4 regions of the Thauera sp. DNT-1 genome follow, and region 1 is predicted to be linked to each of the others. Evidence: predicted binding sites of a transcription regulator. Region 1 holds the regulator's gene; each other region holds the start of a gene.
What was found. Region 1 encodes sigma-54, which starts transcription at its own class of promoters, with help from an activator protein. Its sites were predicted from a motif close to TGGCACGCTTNCTGCTNA; they were not measured.
Positions count from the first base shown of each region.

Region 2: a site for sigma-54 is predicted at 2,549-2,566, ahead of nirB (nitrite reductase large subunit NirB). Genes of this name have one in related genera too.
Region 3: a site for sigma-54 is predicted at 3,039-3,056, ahead of ACZ5PP_RS04155 (PEP-CTERM sorting domain-containing protein). Genes of this name have one in related genera too.
Region 4: a site for sigma-54 is predicted at 2,329-2,346, ahead of flgB (flagellar basal body rod protein FlgB). Genes of this name have one in related genera too.

Region 1 is NZ_AP043752.1:3,380,587-3,385,172, reverse strand. Features, by position in the region: gene recA (recombinase RecA) at 1-525, shown strand, start outside; gene recX (recombination regulator RecX) at 542-991, shown strand; gene lptB (LPS export ABC transporter ATP-binding protein) at 978-1,700, shown strand; gene ACZ5PP_RS15615 (RNA polymerase factor sigma-54) at 1,723-3,177, shown strand; gene hpf (ribosome hibernation-promoting factor, HPF/YfiA family) at 3,196-3,519, shown strand; gene ptsN (PTS IIA-like nitrogen regulatory protein PtsN) at 3,656-4,141, shown strand; gene hprK (HPr(Ser) kinase/phosphatase) at 4,110-4,586, shown strand, end outside.
Region 2 is NZ_AP043752.1:3,881,967-3,886,552, reverse strand. Features, by position in the region: gene nirB (nitrite reductase large subunit NirB) at 1-2,375, opposite strand, end outside; gene ACZ5PP_RS17920 (nitrate- and nitrite sensing domain-containing protein) at 3,533-4,586, opposite strand, start outside.
Region 3 is NZ_AP043752.1:878,057-882,642, forward strand. Features, by position in the region: gene ACZ5PP_RS04145 (molybdopterin-containing oxidoreductase family protein) at 1-1,391, opposite strand, end outside; gene ACZ5PP_RS04150 (gamma-glutamylcyclotransferase family protein) at 1,481-1,837, shown strand; gene ACZ5PP_RS04155 (PEP-CTERM sorting domain-containing protein) at 1,958-2,938, opposite strand; gene ACZ5PP_RS04160 (IS1380 family transposase) at 3,420-4,586, opposite strand, start outside.
Region 4 is NZ_AP043752.1:1,358,538-1,363,123, forward strand. Features, by position in the region: gene flgE (flagellar hook protein FlgE) at 1-731, opposite strand, end outside; gene ACZ5PP_RS06300 (flagellar hook assembly protein FlgD) at 747-1,421, opposite strand; gene flgC (flagellar basal body rod protein FlgC) at 1,472-1,876, opposite strand; gene flgB (flagellar basal body rod protein FlgB) at 1,888-2,292, opposite strand; gene flgA (flagellar basal body P-ring formation chaperone FlgA) at 2,489-3,217, shown strand; gene flgM (flagellar biosynthesis anti-sigma factor FlgM) at 3,350-3,649, shown strand; gene ACZ5PP_RS06325 (flagella synthesis protein FlgN) at 3,664-4,155, shown strand; gene ACZ5PP_RS06330 (DNA topoisomerase IV subunit B) at 4,220-4,586, shown strand, end outside.

The DNA.
Region 1 (4,586 bases):
TCGCAGGCACTGCGCAAGCTCACCGCCAACATCAAGCGCACCAACACCCTGGTGATCTTCATCAACCAGATCCGCATGAAGATCGGCGTGATGTTCGGCAGCCCGGAGACCACCACCGGCGGCAACGCGCTCAAGTTCTACGCCTCGGTGCGCATGGACATCCGCCGCACCGGCACGATCAAGAAGGGTGACGAGGTGGTCGGCTCCGAGACCCGCGTCAAGGTGGTCAAGAACAAGGTCTCGCCACCGTTCAAGGAAGCCCACTTCGACATCCTTTACGGCGAGGGCATCTCGCGCGAAGGCGAGATCATCGACCTCGGCGTCGAGCACAAGATCGTTGACAAGTCGGGCGCCTGGTACGCCTACAAGGGCGACAAGATCGGCCAGGGCAAGGACAACTCGCGCGAGTTCCTGCGCGCCAACCCGGTGCTGGCCCGCGAGATCGAGAACAAGGTGCGGGTCGCGGTCGGCCTGCCCGAGCTGCCGCCCGCCGCCGCGTCCGCCCCGGCGCCGGCCGAGGCCTGACCCCGTCGACGCCGACATGGGCGAGCCGAGCCTGCGCGAACGTGCGCTCCGCCATCTCGCCCGGCGCGACCACTCGCGCGCCGAACTTGCGCGCAAGCTCGCACCCCATGGCGAGCCGGCCGAGATCGAAGCGGTGCTCGAGCGCATGCGCGAGCTCGGCCTGCAGTCCGACGAGCGCTACGCCGAGGCCTTCGTGCGCGGCAAGGCGGCGCGCTTCGGCACCGCACGATTGCGCAACGAGCTCGTGCGGCGAGGCATCGACCGTGACCGGATCGACGAGGCGCTCGCCGACGAGTGCGTAGAATCCGAGATCGAGCGGGCGCGCGCGGTGCTGCGCGGCCGCTTCGCCACCCCACCCGCCGACGCACGCGAATGGGCGCGCCAGGCGCGCTTCCTGCAAACCCGGGGCTTCGCCCCCGAGCTGATCCGCAAGCTGCTGAAAGAGCCCTACGATGAGTCTGCTTAAGGTCGCCGGCCTGCAAAAGCGCTACAAGGCGCGCACCGTGGTGCATGACGTCGGCTTCGAGGTCGGCTCGGGCGAGGTCGTCGGCCTGCTCGGTCCCAACGGCGCCGGCAAGACCACCTGCTTCTACATGATTGTGGGTCTGGTGCGCGCCGACGGCGGCCAGATCGCCCTCGACGGCACCGACCTCACCCACCTGCCGATCCACGCCCGCGCGCGCTTGGGCCTGTCCTACCTGCCGCAGGAGATGAGCGTGTTCCGCAAGCTCAGCGTGGCCGAGAATATCCGCGCCGTGCTCGAACTCCAGGGGCTCGAACGCCGCCAGATCGAGGAGCGGCTCGAGGAACTGCTGATGGAACTGGGCATCCATCACCTGCGCGACAACACCGCGATCTCGCTCTCGGGCGGGGAGCGCCGGCGCTGCGAGATCGCCCGCGCGCTCGCCACCGACCCGCGCCTGATCCTGCTCGACGAGCCCTTCGCCGGAGTCGATCCGATCGCGGTCATCGACATCCAGAAGATCATCCGCTTCCTCAAGGAGCGCGGTATCGGCGTGCTGATCACCGACCACAACGTGCGCGAGACCTTGGGCATCTGCGACCGCGCCTACATCATCAGCGAAGGTCGCGTGCTGGCGAGCGGAGAACCTACCGAGATCATCGAGAACGAGCGCGTGCGCCAGGTCTACCTCGGCGAGCACTTCCGCCTGTGAGCCCGCCCTCCTGCCGACCGCGATGAAACCCAGCCTCCAGCTCAAGCTCTCCCAGCACCTCACGCTGACGCCCCAGCTGCAGCAGTCGATCAAGCTGCTGCAGCTGTCTACGATCGAGCTGAACCAGGAGATCGAGCGCGTGCTGCTCGAGAATCCCATGCTCGAGCGCGAGGATGGCGACGGCGGCGTCGACTACGCCCCCGCGCCGCCGCCGGGCAACGCGCCCGAGCGCGAAGCCGCGCCGGAACCCGCCGCCGAACCGGCGGGCGAGTCGATCACGCACGAGGGCGGCGAAGGCAGCAGCGAGGACGAGGGCATCGACTGGTCCAACGTGGGTCAGGGCGCGTCCAGCCGCAGCGAGGACGACGAGGACGGCGACTACCAGGACATCCAGGCCGCCGGCGTGTCGCTGCGCGAACACCTCGACCAGCAGGTCGCCCTCTCGCCCCTGTCCGACCGCGACCGCGCGCTGGTGCGCTTCCTGATCGAGGCGCTCGACGACGACGGCTACCTGCACCAGCCGCTGGAAGATCTCCTCGAGCTGCTGCCGCAGGACGCCGAGGTCGATCTCGACGAGCTCGCCATCGCCCTGCGCCACGTGCAGAGCCTCGAGCCGGCCGGGATCGGCGCGCGCAGCCCGCAGGAATGTCTGGCCCTGCAGCTCCAGGCCTTGCCCGAGTGCCCGATACGCCCTCTCGCTCTCGAGATCGTGACCAGCCACCTCGAACTGCTCGCGGAGCGCAACTTCGCCCGTATCCGCAAGCTCACCGGCTGTGACGACGAGGGTCTGCGCGAAGCGCAGGCCCTGATCTGCAGCCTCGACCCCCACCCCGGCTCGCGCTACTCCACCGCCGAGACGCGCTACGTGCTGCCCGACGTCGTCGTGCGCAAGCTGCGCGGCCAATGGACCGTGAGCCTGAACCAGGAAGCGATGCCGCGTCTGCGCATCAATCGCCTCTACGCCAGTCTGCTGCAGCAGAACCGCGCACAGGGCGGCGGCCTGGGTGGACAGCTGCAGGAGGCGCGCTGGCTGATCAAGAACGTCCAGCAGCGCTTCGACACCATCCTGCGCGTGTCCCAGGCCATCGTTGACCAGCAACGGCAGTTCTTCGATCATGGGGACGTGGCGATGCGGCCACTCACCCTAAGGGAGATCGCAGACCAGCTCGAGCTGCACGAATCCACCGTCTCGCGCGTCACCACGCAGAAGTACATGGCGACGCCGCGCGGGGTCTTCGAGCTCAAGTACTTTTTCGGCAGCCATGTCGCGACCGACACCGGCGGTGCGGCTTCCTCCACGGCGATTCGCGCGCTGATTCGCCAGCTGGTGGACGCGGAAGACAGCAAGAAGCCGCTGTCCGACGCCAGGATCGCCGAAATCCTCGGCCAACAGGGAATCGTCGTGGCGAGGCGCACGATCGCCAAGTACCGCGAGTCCCTCAACATCCCGCCGGTCAGCCTGCGCAAATCCCTCTGACAACAACAGGAGTCATCCATGAATCTGAACATCACCGGGCGCCACGTCGAAGTCACCCCCGCCATCCGCGAATACGTGACCTCCAAGCTCGATCGCGTCATCCGCCATTTCGACAACGTCACCAGCGTCACCGTCATCCTGTCGGTCGAAAAGCTCAAGCAGAAAGCCGAGGTGACGCTGCACGTGCGCGGCAAGGACCTCTTCGTCGAAGCGGACGACGCCGACCTCTACGCGGCGATCGACGCGATGACCGACAAGCTCGACCGTCAGGTTCAGAAGTACAAGCAGAAGCAGTCCGACCATAACCACGAGTCGCTCAAGCACCAGGTCCCCGAGGCCTGAGGACCGGCTTGAAGCTCCCCGTCCGGGGTGTGGTTATAATGCGCGCGTTTTCACGAAGCGCGGCCGCACACGCCCCGGACCGGATTCCCGCCCCCCTGGCGGCAGCTGACGGAAGAGTGCGCGAGCCCACCTGCGAATGAGCCTGATATCCCAACTCCTGCCGCTTTCCAACGTGGTGATCGATCTCGACGCGAGCAGCAAGAAGCGCGTCTTTGAACAGGCCGGCCTGCTGTTCGAGAACAACCAGGGCATCGCCCGCAGCACCGTGTTCGACAGCCTGTTCACCCGCGAACGCCTCGGCTCGACCGGACTGGGTCAGGGCATCGCCATCCCGCACGGCCGCATCAAGGGGCTCAAGGACGCCGCCGGCGCTTTTCTGCGCCTGGCCACCCCGGTGCAGTTCGACGCTCCCGACGGCCGTCCGGTGGACATGCTGTTCGTGCTGCTCGTGCCCGAACAGGCCAACGAAACCCATCTGCAGCTGCTGTCCGAGCTCGCGCAGATGTTCAGCGACCGCGAGTTCCGCGAGACCCTGCACGGCGCGACGGATGCCGCACAGATCCACCGCCTGTTCGTGAATTGGGGTGCCGATGCGGCAAACCAGCCTGACCCGGCTGTATGAGGCGCACCGCGAAAGCCTGAGCCTCGTCCACGTCAGCGGACCGATCGGTGCCCGTCTGTCGGTCGCCGAAGAGCGCATCTGGCCGGCCGACCTCGTCGGCCACCTCAACCTGATCCACCCCACCCGGCTACAGGTGCTCGGCGCCGCAGAGCTCGCGTGGGCGCAACGCCAGGCGAACGAGAAGGTCGCCCACCACCTCAACGAGATCCTCTCGGCGCACCCCCCCGCGATCATCGTCGCCGACGGCTGCGAGATCCCCAACATCCTCCACGGCATCTGCGAGGCGCACGACGTCGCGCTGTTCACCGCGCGCCACCCCTCGGCGAGCGTGATCGACCAGCTCCGCCTCTACCTGTCGCGCGAGCTCGCCGAGAAGGTCTCGCTGCACGGCGTGTTCATGGACGTGCTCGGGCTCGGCGTGATGATCACCGGCGATTCCGGCGCG
Region 2 (4,586 bases), 500 kb from region 1:
TGCAGGCGGCGACGGTTCTCGCCGTCCTCGACCACCTTGGCCTTCACGTAGTCGAGGCCGACGCGGTCGAGCCAATGCACCGTGCGCTCGAGGTACCAGCCCTCCTCGCGGTAGAGCTGCAGGAAGGCGCCGGCATACTCCATGACCTCCTCGTCGCTGCCCACCTTGCACAGATACTGCGCGACCTCGGTCTTGATGCCGCCGTTGCCGCCCACATACAGCTCGTAGCCGGAATCGACGCCGATCACGCCGACGTCCTTGATCCCCGCCTCGGCGCAGTTGCGCGGGCAGCCCGACACCGCAAGCTTCACCTTGTGCGGCGCGTACATGTCGAACAGCATCTTCTCGAGCTTGACCCCCATGTCCATCGCCAGCTGGGTGCCGAAGCGGCAGTGCTCGGCGCCGACGCAGGTCTTCACGGTGCGGATCGACTTGCCGTAGGCGTGGCCCGACACCATGCCGGCCGCGTTGAGGTCGGCCCAGATCTTCGGCAGATCCTCCTTCTTCACCCCGAGCAGGTCGATGCGCTGGCCGCCGGTGACCTTGACCGTGGGCACCTGGTATTTCTCCGCGGCATCCGCAATGGCGCGCAGCTCGGCAGGCGTGGTCAGCCCGCCCCACATCCGCGGCACCACCGAATAGGTGCCGTCCTTCTGGATGTTGGCGTGGGCACGCTCGTTGATGAAGCGCGACTGCGGATCGTCCTTGGCCTCGTGCGGCCACGACGAGATCAGGTAGTAGTTGACCGCCGGCCGGCACTTGTCGCAGCCGTTGGGCGTCCTCCAGTTCAGCGTGTCGAACACCGCCTCCTTGCTCGTCAGGTGGTGCTTGAAGATCGCCTCGCGCACCACCTTGTGCGAATGCTCGGTACACGCGCACACCGGCTTGTCGTTGGCGCTCACCGCCTGGTAGGCGCCGCCGACGGTGGAAGCGAGGATCTGCTCGACCAGGCCGGTGCAGGAGCCGCAGGAGGACGCCGCCTTGGTGTGCTTCTTGACCTCGTCGAGGGTGAACAGGCCCTTCTCCTTGATCGCCTTGACGATGGTGCCCTTGCACACGCCGTTGCAGCCGCACACCTCGGCCGTGTCGGGCATGCTGGCGGCGCGGTTCTCGCCCTTGTGGCCGGCGTCGCCCAGCTTGTTCTGGCCGAACATCAGGTGGTCGCGGATCTCGGCGACGCTCTGGCGATCCTTCATGAGCTGGAAGTACCACGAGCCGTCGGCGGTGTCGCCGTACAGCACCGAGCCCACGATGCGGTCGTCCTTGAGCACGACGCGCTTGTACACCCCGCCCTGGCGGTCGTGCAGCACGATGTCCTCGGTGCCCGGGCCGCCGCTGAAGTCGCCCGCCGAGAACACGTCGATGCCGGTCACTTTGAGCTTGGTCGAGGTGACCGAGCCCTCGTAGCGGCCGATGCCGAAGTTGGCGAGGTGGTTGGCGCACACCTTGCCCTGCTCGAACAGCGGCGCCACCAGGCCGTAGGCGATGCCGCGGTGCGCCACGCACTCGCCCACCGCGTAGATGCGCGGATCGGTGACGGTCTGCAGCGTGTCGGAGACGTGGATGCCGCGCACCCGGCCGCTGCCGCAGTACAGGCCGGCGGATTCGGCGAGTTCGTAGTTCGGCCGGATGCCGGCGGCGACCACGACGAGGTCGGCGGGGATCTCCATGCCGTCCTTGAAGCGCACCGCGCCCACGCGCCCGTTCATGCCGCCCTGCGCGTTGCGCGCCGGCAGCAGCGCCTCGGTCTGGCGCGCGAGCAGGAACTTCATGCCCTTGGCCTCGAGCGAGGCCTGCAGCATGTCGGCGGCCGCGCGGTCGAGCTGGCGTTCCATGATCCACTCGCCGAGGTGCACCACGGTCACGTCCATGCCGCGCAGCATCAGCCCGTTGGCCGCCTCCAGGCCGAGCAGGCCGGCGCCGATCACCACCGCGTGGCGGTACTTGCCGGCGGCCTCGATCATCGCCTCGGTGTCGGCGATGTCGCGGTAGCCGAGCACGCCCGGCAGGTCGTTGCCGGGGATGGGCGGGATGAAGGGCGTCGAGCCGGTGGCCAGCAGCAGGCGGTCGTAGTCGGCCTCGGTGCCGTCGCCGGCGAGCACCTTGCGGCGCACGCGGTCGATCTTCACCACCTTGCGGCCGGCGTGCAGCGTGATGCCGTTGTCGCCGTACCAGTCGAGATCGTTGAGCATGATCTCGGGCAGCGTCATCTCGCCCGCCAGCACCGGCGAGAGCAGGATGCGGTTGTAGTTGCCGTGCGGCTCGGCGCCGAACACGGTGATGTCGTAGAGGTCGGGCGCGAGCTTCAGCAGCTCCTCGATCGTGCGCACGCCCGCCATGCCGTTGCCGACCAGCACGAGTTTCATCTTCTTCATGGGTTTTCTCCGCAACAAGGCCGATTGGGTCGGAATGAAAACGGCGCCCATCCCGCTCGATCCCCAGCAGGGGGCGAGTGGAATGGACGCCGTTGTCCACCAGACCGTAAAACGCTGCGGCAGCACTCGCTGCCGCTCACCCGACCGCCGTTGGCCAGGGGCTCGAGGAAGAATAAGCATCAAACATGCCAGCGCCTGGGGGCGATCGATCCGACCAAAGCGCCGCCCAACCCCCACCGCCCGCACTGCTGCGGTGCAGCACCCACACCCACATGCACAGCCCTGGTGCGAAGCACACCGCACCGGAATCCCCAACCCGCAGCGTCCGGGGTCGCATCGAATCGCACCTCCCCGAACCTCGTCACGCCCGGCCTGGCATGTAGGAGCGACGCCAGTCGCGATCACGGCGCCCGGAATCCGCACCACCCCGGCCCTGCCGCCGCCATCGCGACTTGCGTCGCTCCCACAGAAACCCGTAACGCTCCCGGCCTTGGCGCACGAGCGACGCCAGTCGCGATCCCTCCAAAACTCGCAGCGCCCGGGGTGGGACGTAGGAGCGACGCCAGTCGCGATCACGGCGCCCGGAATCCGCGCCACCCAGCCTGGCCGCCGCCATCGCGACTTGCGTCGCTCCCACAGGAACCCGCAACGCTCCCGGCCTTGACGCACGAGCGGCGCCAGTCGCGATCCCCCCAAAACCCGCAGCGCCCGGGGTGGGACGTAGGAGCGACGCCAGTCGCGATCACGGCGCCCGGAATCCGCGCCACCCAGCCTGGCCGCCGCCATCGCGACTTGCGTCGCTCCCACAGGAACCCGCAACGCTCCCGGCCTTGACGCACGAGCGGCGCCAGTCGCGATCCCCCCAAAACCCGCAGCGCCCGGGGTGGGACGTAGGAGCGACGCCAGTCGCGATCACGGCGCCCGGAATCCGCACCACCCCGGCCCGGCCGCCGTGATCGCGACTTGCGTCGCTCCTACAGAAACCTGCAACGCTCCCGGCCTTGGCGCACGAGCGGCGCAAGTCGCGATCCCCCCAAACCCGCAGCGCCCGGGGTGGGACGTAGGAGCGACGCCAGTCGCGATCACGGCGCCCGGAATCCGCGCCACCCCAAGCCCGGCCACCGCCATCGCGACTTGCGTCGCTCCCACAGTCGCGATCACCCGGCCGATGCAACGCCGGGCAGGAAGGCCTCCAGTTCCAGCACGGCGCGCGCGACGTCGGGGAGGCGGCGGCCCTGGTTCATCGCGGTCTGGCGCATCAGGCGGTAGGCGGCATCCTCGCTCAGGCCCTGATGGCGCATCAGCACGGCCTTGGCGCGATCGATCAGCTTGCGCTCGTCGAGGCTGGCGCGCACCGCGGCGAGCTCCTCGCCCATCGCCTGCAGGCGGCACGACTGGGCGTGGAGCACATCGACGAGCGAGCGCGTGAGGCGCGGGCCGAAGGGATCCGCCGCCAACTCGAGGCGCCCGGGCACCGCCGCCGGACGCTCCGCGCCGGGGGCGATCGCCGTCTGCCCCGTCCCAGGCTCGTCCCCCTCGCCAGGCACTCCGGCCAGCTCGTCCGCCCCGCCGGCGAGAAACACCGGGGCGGCGTCCGCCCCCCCTGCCAGCGCGCACATCAGCACCTCGGGATAGTCGGGATCGCGCTGCAGCGCGGCGATCCGCGCCGCACAGGCCGCACGCAATCCCCCGGCAAGCAGGTCCTCGATCACGCGCAGGTGGTCGAGCCGGGCCGAACAGCATGCGAACCAGGGCTCCGCGAGCGCCGACGGCAGCACCCCGCCCTTCCCCGCGGCGAGCAACTTGCGGCGCAGGCGTTCAAGTTCGGCGAGCGGCATCGCCTGGCACGCCGCATCCCAGGCGCTGCGCACCTCGGGCGGGCAGAAGGCAGCGAAGCGCGCGAAGCACGCCTCCTGCGTCTCGATCAGATGCAGCAGGTCGGGCTCGGCGGGATGGCGCGCGTTGGCCGCAGCGTTCGCCCTCCCAGCGGCGAAGGCGGCCGCACCGGCCGCACGCTCCTGGCCGGCGAACTCCTTGCCCTGCATCAGGTTGAACAGCGCCACCAGCAGGCGCGAGATGGCTGGATCGGTCGCGATGTCGGCCGCCTCGAAGACCAGCGCCAGCAGCGCGGCGATCGCCTGCGTGAATCGCTGCGTGGCCTCGTGCGGCGTGCAGCGGCCGGCGGCGATCGTCGCGCGCAGCGCGGGCAGC
Region 3 (4,586 bases), 2.1 Mb from region 1:
CGCTCCAGCCCGATGCAGCGCGCGCGCTGCGCAGCGGGGAGCAGTTCCTTGCCGCTGGCGTCGTTCGACGGCGCGGGCGTGAACGCAACGTTGCCGCCCGGCGCGTCGAAACTGCCGGTGAGCGCCATCAGCGTGGCGATCGCGCGGTCGGTCTGGGTGGCGTTGGTATGCTGGCACACGCCCGCCCAGCAGTAGTACGAGACCGCCGGCCCGGCCTCGTGCAGCAGGCGGGCGAGCGCCTCCACCTGCGCGGGCTCGATCCAGCACAGCTCGGCGACGCGCTCGGGGGTGTAGTCGGCACAGGCCTGCTCGAAGAGCGAGAACACGGTCTCGCAGCGCAGCATCCCGCCGTCGACGAGTCGGACATCGAGCCCGCCCGACCGCAGCAGATCCGGATCACCGCTGCCCGCCGCGGCGCGCACGTCCCGACCCGACGCGATCGGTGTCCGGTCGGTGCCCGACCACCCGCGCGCGCACGCGATCACGCCCCCATCCACCCCCAGCGCGACGAAGTCGTCCGCCGCCGCCCCCGCCGGCGGCGCGGCGAGCTCGCCGGCACGCAGCAGGCGGCCGTTGTCGCCGCGCACCAGCAGCGGCGCGTTGCTGAAATCGCGCACGAAGCCGGCGTCGAACCACCCGCGCGCCAGCATCACCCGCGCCACCCCGAGCGCGAGCGCGCCATCCGAGCCGGGGCGCACGCGCAGCCACAGGTCGGCATCGGCCGCGAAGCCCGCCTTGCGCGGATCGACCACCACCAGCTTCGCCCCGGCCTTGCGCGCCGCCCGGATCGCCAGCGAGTTGGCCAGCCAGGTGTCGCGCGGGTTGTGCCCCCACAGCACGATGCAGCGGCTGTGCGCGAAGTCCGGCGTGGCGATGCCGCGGCCGAAGCTGAGCTGATGGGTGAAGTCCTTGTGCCAGTTGCAGATCTCGGTGCCGTTGGCCACGTTGGGGCTGCCGAAGGCGTTGGCCAGGCGCTCGATCCAGCGGATGTCGTCGGCGATCGGCGTGCCGCTCGGCGTCGCGATCGCGAACGCCACCGCCTCCGCGCCGGATTCGTCGCGCACCCGCGCGAGCGCCTGCGCGACGCGGTCGAGCGCCTCGTCCCACGAGATCTCGCGCCAGCCGGGATCGGAGTCGCCCTTGGGGCGCGTGCGCAGCAGCGGGCGCAGCACGCGCTGCGGGTCGTAGACCAGCTCCGGCGCCGCCCGCCCCTTCACGCACTGCGCCCGCCCGGTCGGATGCGCCGGGTCCGGCAGCTGCGCCACCAGCCGACCGCCCTCCACCACCATGCGCGAGCCGCAGCGCGACTTGCACAGGCCGCAGAAGCCGGGGATGGATCGGCGCGAGGCGGAAGGATCCGCCGAGGGATCATCGGGCATGGTGAGCGGCATGACGCTGTGGTCCAATCGAGGGCGAGGCACACGCTCGCGGCTCATACCATGCTAGCAGCCTGCCGCCGCATGCCAACCCGGAGATCCCGATGGAACGCCTTTTCGTCTACGGCACGCTCGGCCCCGGCCGCCCCAACGAACACGTCCTGCAGAAGATCGGCGGCACCTGGCAGCCCGCCAGCGTGCGCGGCCGGCTCGTCCGCGCCGGCTGGGGATTCGCGCAATCCGGCTTCCCCGCCCTGGTACTCGACGCGCACGGCGAGGAGATCGCCGGACACGTCTTCGTGTCGCCGAACCTCGCCGCGCACTGGCCCGCGCTCGATGCCTTCGAGGGCGAGGACTACGTGCGCGAAGCGGCCAAGGCCGTCCTGGCCGATGGCACCGAAGTGGAGGCCTGGGTGTATGCGCTTGCGGAGGCGAAGCGGCCCCGCCCGGCGCGAGCCTGAGCTCCCCGCCCGCGCCAGGTGCCGCTCGGCCTCTTGCCCTTCTGCCTGGAGTGCACCTGGCCCGGGCGCACACGACAACGGCAGCCGCAGCTGCCGTTGTCGGAGCGATGCGCCGGGCGCTCAGGCTGCCTTGCGGCGGCGCGCCGCCAGACCGGCGAGGCCGAGGCCGAGCAGCGCCAGCGAACCGGGCTCCGGAGTCGGATTCACAACGCTCTCCGGTGTCCCTGCGCCGAAATAGGTGCGCGTCACATACTCCGACGATGCACCCGCAGCAAGCGAGAACACGTTGCGCAGCGCCAGCGTGACGTCATAACCGCCGCCCAGATCGATGAACTGGTCGATATCGGCACCGTCGCCGGTGATCAGGTCGTCGAGGGCGCTGCCGGAAACGATGCGTCCGCGCAAGCCACTGTACGAGTCGATTTCATAGCGCCCGGTGGCCGGAACGGTGCCGCCAGTGGCGCTGATGCCGACGAAGGTCGTTGAGGTCGCCGACCCGGTCGCGGTATCCGTCTCGAACAGCACCTCGACCCCGCCGAGGCTGATGCGGCCACCGCCGTCCGAGATGCTGCCGTCGAACTGGAGATCGCCATCGATATAGCGCACGAGCTCGAAACCGAGCAGGCCTTGCGTGGTATTCGTGATCGAGTAGGTCTGCGTCAGGACGCTGCCGGTCTGCGTGCTGCCCGTCATCAAGGGAGTCAGCACCTGGGACAGGCTGAACGAAAGACCGCTGAGGGCGAACGCGCTGCTCGCCGTCGTCGTCGAGCCGGTGACCGTCGGGTTCGTCAAGCCGCCGCTGCCGCCGATGTCCCCGGAGGTCAGGAAGGTGCGTGCGCCCGCCGTTGCGCCCAGCCTGATGGCCACGCCCGACTCGTACGTCGTCCCGGCCGCCACCCCCGCGCCGATCGGGTTGTAGAGCGCATCGGTGGAGTTCGCTCCCACGGAGGAGCCGAAACTGCCATAGCCATCCACGCCGACCGTGACGCTTCCGTCGCCGGCGCCGGTCGTCAGGGTGTAGGGCGCCGCCAGCGCGGTGCCGCCGGCGGTCGCGAGCGCTGCGATGGCAATGAGTCTTGCCGAGAGAAGCTGCTTGTTCATTTTGATGTCCCCGAATGTTGCTGTCTGGTGTTTGGCAAGCGGACGCCGCCCGAGCGATCGTCCTATCGCCCCATTCGGCGCGACCTTGCTGGCATCAACGCAAGCAAGATGTATTCCAGCCAGAACAAATCTACTTAACACATTGAATAATATCAACTTTATTTCCTACGCCCGATACTTCTGGCGCTCAAACCTGTCGAAGTGTAAAAATTCTCGACGGCAAACTTCGGCTTCATCATCCTGAATCCGTGTTCTCTACAGCGCATACCCGCTCCGCGAGCCCCAGCGCATGATTCTTCTGCTGCCTGACTCCCAATCTCAGCTCACCGCAGCCCCGAGCGCCGTCCTTTCATGGCCCGGAGCGCCGGCGAGCCGGGCTTCCGGCGGGTGCGCTATGTCATTTCCCTTCTCCCGCGCGGCCGTCGCCCTTCCGCCGCAGCGAAATGGCCTCGATTCGGAGAATTCGGCCGCCGGATTTGCATCACGGCGAAGCCACCGCGCACAGTCGCGCCTGCACCGTGGTGAACACCTTCACATGCGCGGCCACGCCGCGCCCGAAGTCCAGCACCAGGCGCCGGGCGTGTTCGACGAACTTCGCCGCGCGGTACATCACCTCCTGCAGCACCGTCTTGATGCGCCGGCGCTTGGCCGGGTGGCGGATCGGCGAGAGCTCGCCGGCCAGCCCGAGCTGGCCGATCAGGCGCAGGCAGTTGTAGGCGAATGCGGCCAGATGCACGACCGCGTCGTTGGTGTCGAACTTACCCGAGGGCAGGCGCTCGAGGTCCAGGTCGGTCTTGATCTCGGAGTGGAACTGCTCGTGCGTGCCGTGGTGCTTGTAGAGCTCGATCACCTCGGCCATCGCCCCATCGAGGCTGGTCCACCAGCCTTCGATCTCGATCTCGGGCGCCAGCAGGTGCTGGCCCTTCTTGTCGATGGTGCGCTCGGTCACCCGCACCACCAGGCGCAGCGTGCGCTTGGCCTTCTTCCAGGCACGATCGATCTTCAGGTCCAGCAGCCCCACCCGCTTGCCCACGCGCGCTTCTTCGAACGCACCGGCGGCCTCGGCCCGATCCACCCAGGCGGTCTTGTCCTGGCGGCGCGGGTTCCACTTGGTGAGGTAATCGAACGAACGCCCGAGTTCGGCCCAGCGATCGCGCTCGTCGGCCAGCGCGAACAGCAGCCGCGCGCTATCGAAGCCGCTATCGGCGCGCCACAGCAGCTTCGCATCGGCGGCGCACACCCGGCGCAGGCGCGGGAGCGCGCGCTCGAAGAAATACTCCGTCTCCAGCGCCGAGTGGTGCGAACCCGCGCGCAGTTCCAGGCCGAGGTTCCAGCCCTCGTTGCCCAGGTACAGCGCGATCGGCGTGTAGCCGTCGACACCCTGGTAGGTGCGGCTGACCGCTTCCTTCTTGGTGTCGGAGTTGTCCATCACGAAGGTGTCCAGGTCGGCGCAGACGTAGCCCTTGTGCGCCGTGATCGGCGCCTCGGTGCGCTCGAGCAGGCGCAGGCTCAGCTCGTCGGTCAGCTCGCGCAGCTCGGCCGCGCGGGCATCGAGCCGTTGGCGCATCCACACGCTGCCGGGCACCTTGGCGAGCCCGAGCGCTTCCTTGAAGAAGCGGTCGCCGCGAAACGGCTCGATCGCCTCGAA
Region 4 (4,586 bases), 2.0 Mb from region 1:
ACCTTCCAGGTGTTCTCGTTCGTGTTGACCGGATCGTTCGGGGTCGGGGTCACCTTGGCGAAGTAGTAGGTGAGCTCGTGCGACTTCCCGAGGCTGTCGTACGCCTTGATCGAGGTCGAGAAATTGTAGGTGCGCGCGTCCTGCCAGTTCTCGCCCGCAGGGAGCGGAAACGTGAAGGTCGAGCCGAACAGCTGTGGGTAGCGCTGGGCTGCGCTCAGGTCGTTCGCATCGAGGTTTCCGCCGATCTCCACCCGGCTGGTCGGCATGGGCTGGGAACCGACGATCGGCACCTGGACGTCCTTGAGGCCGCCGATCGGCGTGGGCAGGGCGCCCGGGGTGACCGGACTCTGGAAGCCCTTGAGCCTTTCGCCGGTGGGGGTGCGGATGAAACCCTCCTTGTCGAGCTCGAACTGGCCGTTGCGGGTATACACGTCCGGGCCGTTCTCGCGGCTGACCACGAAGAAGCCGTCGCCGTTGATCGCCAGGTCGAGCGGGTTGTTGGTGGTGGTGAGGTTGCCCTGGGTGAAGGTCTGCCGCACCGCACCGAGCGTGGCGCCCACACCCACCTGCTTGCCCGAGATCGAGCCGGTCAGCGAGGCCGCAAAGACGTCCGAGAAGATCGCGGAGCCGGTCTTGAAGCCGATCGTGTTGGTGTTGGCGACGTTGTTGGAGATGATGTCCAGGGCCTTGGAGGAAACGCTCAGGCCGCTCAAACCTTGCTGGAAAGACATGATCGAGGCTCCGGATCAGAGAATCTGCTTGATGTCGTCGTACTTGAAGATGCCGAGCGAGCCGACCTGGAAGTCGGTACCCGAGGCGCCGCGGATCACGCTGGTGACCGGGCCGAACTCGAGCGTCCGACCCGTGACCTTCTTGCCCTCGGCGAGCGCGCTCAGCTCGACCGTGTAGGCGCCGTCGACGGCACGCGAACCGTCGCTGGCGGTACCGTCCCAGATGAAGTTCTGGCTGCCCGCCTTGACGTCAGCGAGCTCGATCTTCTTGATCTCGAGGCCGGCGGCGTCCTTGATCGACAGCACCACGCTGTCGGCCGCGGCATCGAGCTCGAAACCGCCTACCGCGCCGGCCTCGGTGAGGGTCAGCTTCTTCCCCTCCACCAGCACGCCGCGCCCGACGAGCGCGGCAGCCTGCATCGAGTCGTAGGCGCTCTGGCCATCGACGAAGCTCTGGAACATCTTGTTCAGGCGCTCGATGCCGTCGACCGTGCTCATCTGTGCGAGCTGCGAGGTGACCTCCGCATTCTCCATCGGGTTGAGCGGATCCTGATTCTTCAGCTGGGTGGTGAGCAGGGTGAGGAAGCGCGAGTTCATGTCGCCGGAGGCCGAAGCCTTCGACTCCTCGCGCGTGTTGATCTTGGCGAGCACGCTCGCCGCGATGTCCTGGTTGTTCGTTACGCTGCTCATTCCTCTCTCCTGCTGTCGGCGTTTTCCGCGTCACGGCGCCTGCGGGGTGCTTACTGGCCGATCTGCAAGGTACGCTGAAGCAAGGTTCGTGCCGTGCTCATCACCTCGGCGTTGTTCTGGTAGGAACGCGAGGCGGAGATCATGTTCACCATTTCCTCGACCACGTTGACGTTGGGCATCTCGACGTAGCCGTCGGGGTTGGCGGCAGGGTTGTTGGGCTCGTAGACCAGCCGCAGGGGCGCGGCGCTCTCGACCACCTGGGTCACCTGCACGCCGACCGCCGCCGGGCCGGCGACCGGGCGCGCGGCGAACACCACCTGCTTGGCGCGGTAGGGCTGGCCGTCCTCGGAGGTGACGCTGTCGGCGTTGGCAAGGTTGGAGGCGGTGGCATTGAGGCGAAGCGACTGCGCATTGAGCGCCGAGCCGGCGATCTGGAAGACGTTCAGCATGCTCATGGCGGCTCTCCTTACTGGCCGGTGATCGCGGTGTTCATCGAGCGCAGCATGCCGTTGATGAAGGTCACGCTGGCCTCGTAGTGCAAGGCGTTCTCGGCGAAGGCGGCGCGCTCGACGTCCATGTTCACCGTGTTGCCGTCCACCGCGGACTGCAGCTCGCTGCGGTAGCCGGTCAGGCTTTCGAGCGCAGGCGCGGGTGCGCTGCCGATGTGGCCCGCCTGCGTGGTCGCCATCTGCACACCCTCCCGCGAGGCATTGAGCGCGCCCTGCAGCGCGGCGCGGAAATCCACGTCGCGCGCCTTGTAGTGCGGCGTGTCGGCGTTGGCGATGTTCGAGGCGATCAGCTGCTGGCGGTGCGCCTGCAGGTTCAGCGCGGTCTGGTGGAACTGGATCTGCCGGTCGAAAAGGGTCTTCATCGCTGTGCTCCCGGGACGGTGCGCCCGGACGTTCCGGACGCAGTTTCCATGCCAGCGATGGTAGGCGCGGGCCGGCAAGACCCTGGCGCCGATAAGGGGGGCAAAGCCCGGCCAATTTCGCCGCCACCCGCCGGCAAGGATTGCCGGCGGACGCTGCCGGTTGCCAGGCCGGCGGGGGTCATGGTGCAATCCCGCCATGACGACTCCCCTCCACCGCAGGCTCGCCGCAGGGCGACTGCGCGGCCCGGCCGCAGCGCTGTGCGCGGCCCTCGTGCTGCTTCCCTCCCCCGCCGCGATCGCCCAGCACGCCGAGGGGGCGGTCGAGGCCCGCGTGCGCCAGTTCCTGCAGCGCCAGGTCGCCGGCCTGCCCGGCGAGGTGTCGATCGAGCTCGCGCCGCTCGATCCCAACAGCCAGTTGCCCGCCTGCGCCGCGCTCGAACCCTTCCTGCCCGCGGGCACGCGCGCGTGGGGACGCTTCAGCGTCGGTGTGCGCTGCGACTCACCGGTGACGTGGACCGCCTACCTGCAGGCGCGCGTCGCCGTGGTCGCCGACTACCTGATCGCCGCCCGCCCGCTGCGCGCCGGCCAGGTGCTCGGCCCCGCCGACCTCGGGCAGCGCAGGGGCGACCTCACCGCGCTCCCCGACAATCTCCTCACCGACCCCACCCAGGCCAGCGGCCACCACACCCGCATCGCGGTCGCCGCCGGCAGCCCCTTGCGCGGCGACATGCTGCGCGTACCCCACGCGGTGCGCCAGGGCCAGACCGTGAGCGTGCTCGGCGTGGGCGCGGGCTTCCGGGTGGCGAGCGAAGGCCGTGCGATGAACAACGCCGCCCCGGGTGAGAAGGTGAGGGTGCGCCTGGCCGACGGCCAGGTCGTCACCGGGACCGCACAGGCGGGCGGCGCAGTGGCGCTGGAGTTCTGAGGCGGCTGCGTGCCGAACGGAGACGGCCGCGAGCGGATGGCCGAGCGTGAAAGATTTCATGCTTTAATCGCTCAAGTTCCACGCCATCGCGCCGAAGAGAACGTCAGAGTCACTCTGTATGGGAACTGCGCCATGAAAATCGAAAGCTCGGGCAAGGCGATTGCCCCCTCCACCGCAGCGGAGGCCCGCCCACGCAGCCCCGCGAGCCCCGGCGCCACGGTCTCCGCCGGCAGCGAAAAGGTCCAGCTCTCCTCGCTGTCGTCCAGCCTCGCCAAGGCCGAGGCGAGCATCGCCCAGACCCCGGTCGTCGACGCGCAGCGCGTCGAGGAGATCAAGCAGGCGATCGCCAACGGCGAATTCAGGATCGACGCCGGACGCATCGCCGACGGGCTGATCGACAGCGTGCGCGAGATGCTCGCAGGCCAGCGCTGAACGCTTCACCGCGCATGAACCGTCCTGCCGTCCCGCCCTCCTCCGCCGACCGCCAGCGCCTCGCGCTGCTGATCGAAGCGGAAGCGATCCAGCTCGGAGAGTTCGTCGAGCTGCTCGCGCGCGAGGAGGCGCTGCTGATCGCCGGGGAGGTCGATGCACTGGTGGTGCTCTGCCAGGACAAGAACGAACGCTACCGCCGCCTGCAACGGCTCTCCGACGACCGCAGCCTGCTGCTCGGCCGCTTCGGCCAGGCGGTCTCCGACACCGTGATCCGCGACTGGCTCGCCGGCTTGCCGCGCGTGCTGGCGCGCTGGGACGAGGTCCTCGGCTTGGCCCGCACGACGCGCGAGCGCAACGCCCTCAACGGCAAGCTCATCACCGAGCGCATGGCGCACAATCAGGCCGCGCTCAGCCTGCTGCTCTCGGCCGCCGACCAGCCGCCGCTCTACGACGCCGAAGGCCATACCCGCGCCATTGGCGGCGGGCGCATGCTCGGCAGCGCCTGAACATACATACAGCCCTTCGCTCTGCTATCCTTGCGCCCTTCGCAAGTTCGAACGGGCAGTCAGCATGGCCGGCACGCAAGGCACTCCAAAGCAGTACGACGAATCCTCCTTCCGCGTCCTGAAAGGGCTCGAGCCGGTGCGCGAACGCCCCGGCATGTACACCCGCACCGACAGCCCGGCGCACATCATCCAGGAGGTGATCGACAACGCCGCCGACGAGGCGCTCGGCGGCTTCGCGAAAAAGATCCACGTCACGCTCCATGTCGACGGCTCGGTCACCGTGGCCGACGATGGCCGCGGCATCCCGGTCGGACTGCACCCCGAGGAAGGCGTCCCGGTGGTGGTGCTGGCCTACACCCGGCTGCACGCCGGCGGCAAGTTCGACAAGCGCGAGGGCAACTCGGCCTATGCCTTCTCGGGCGGCCTGCACG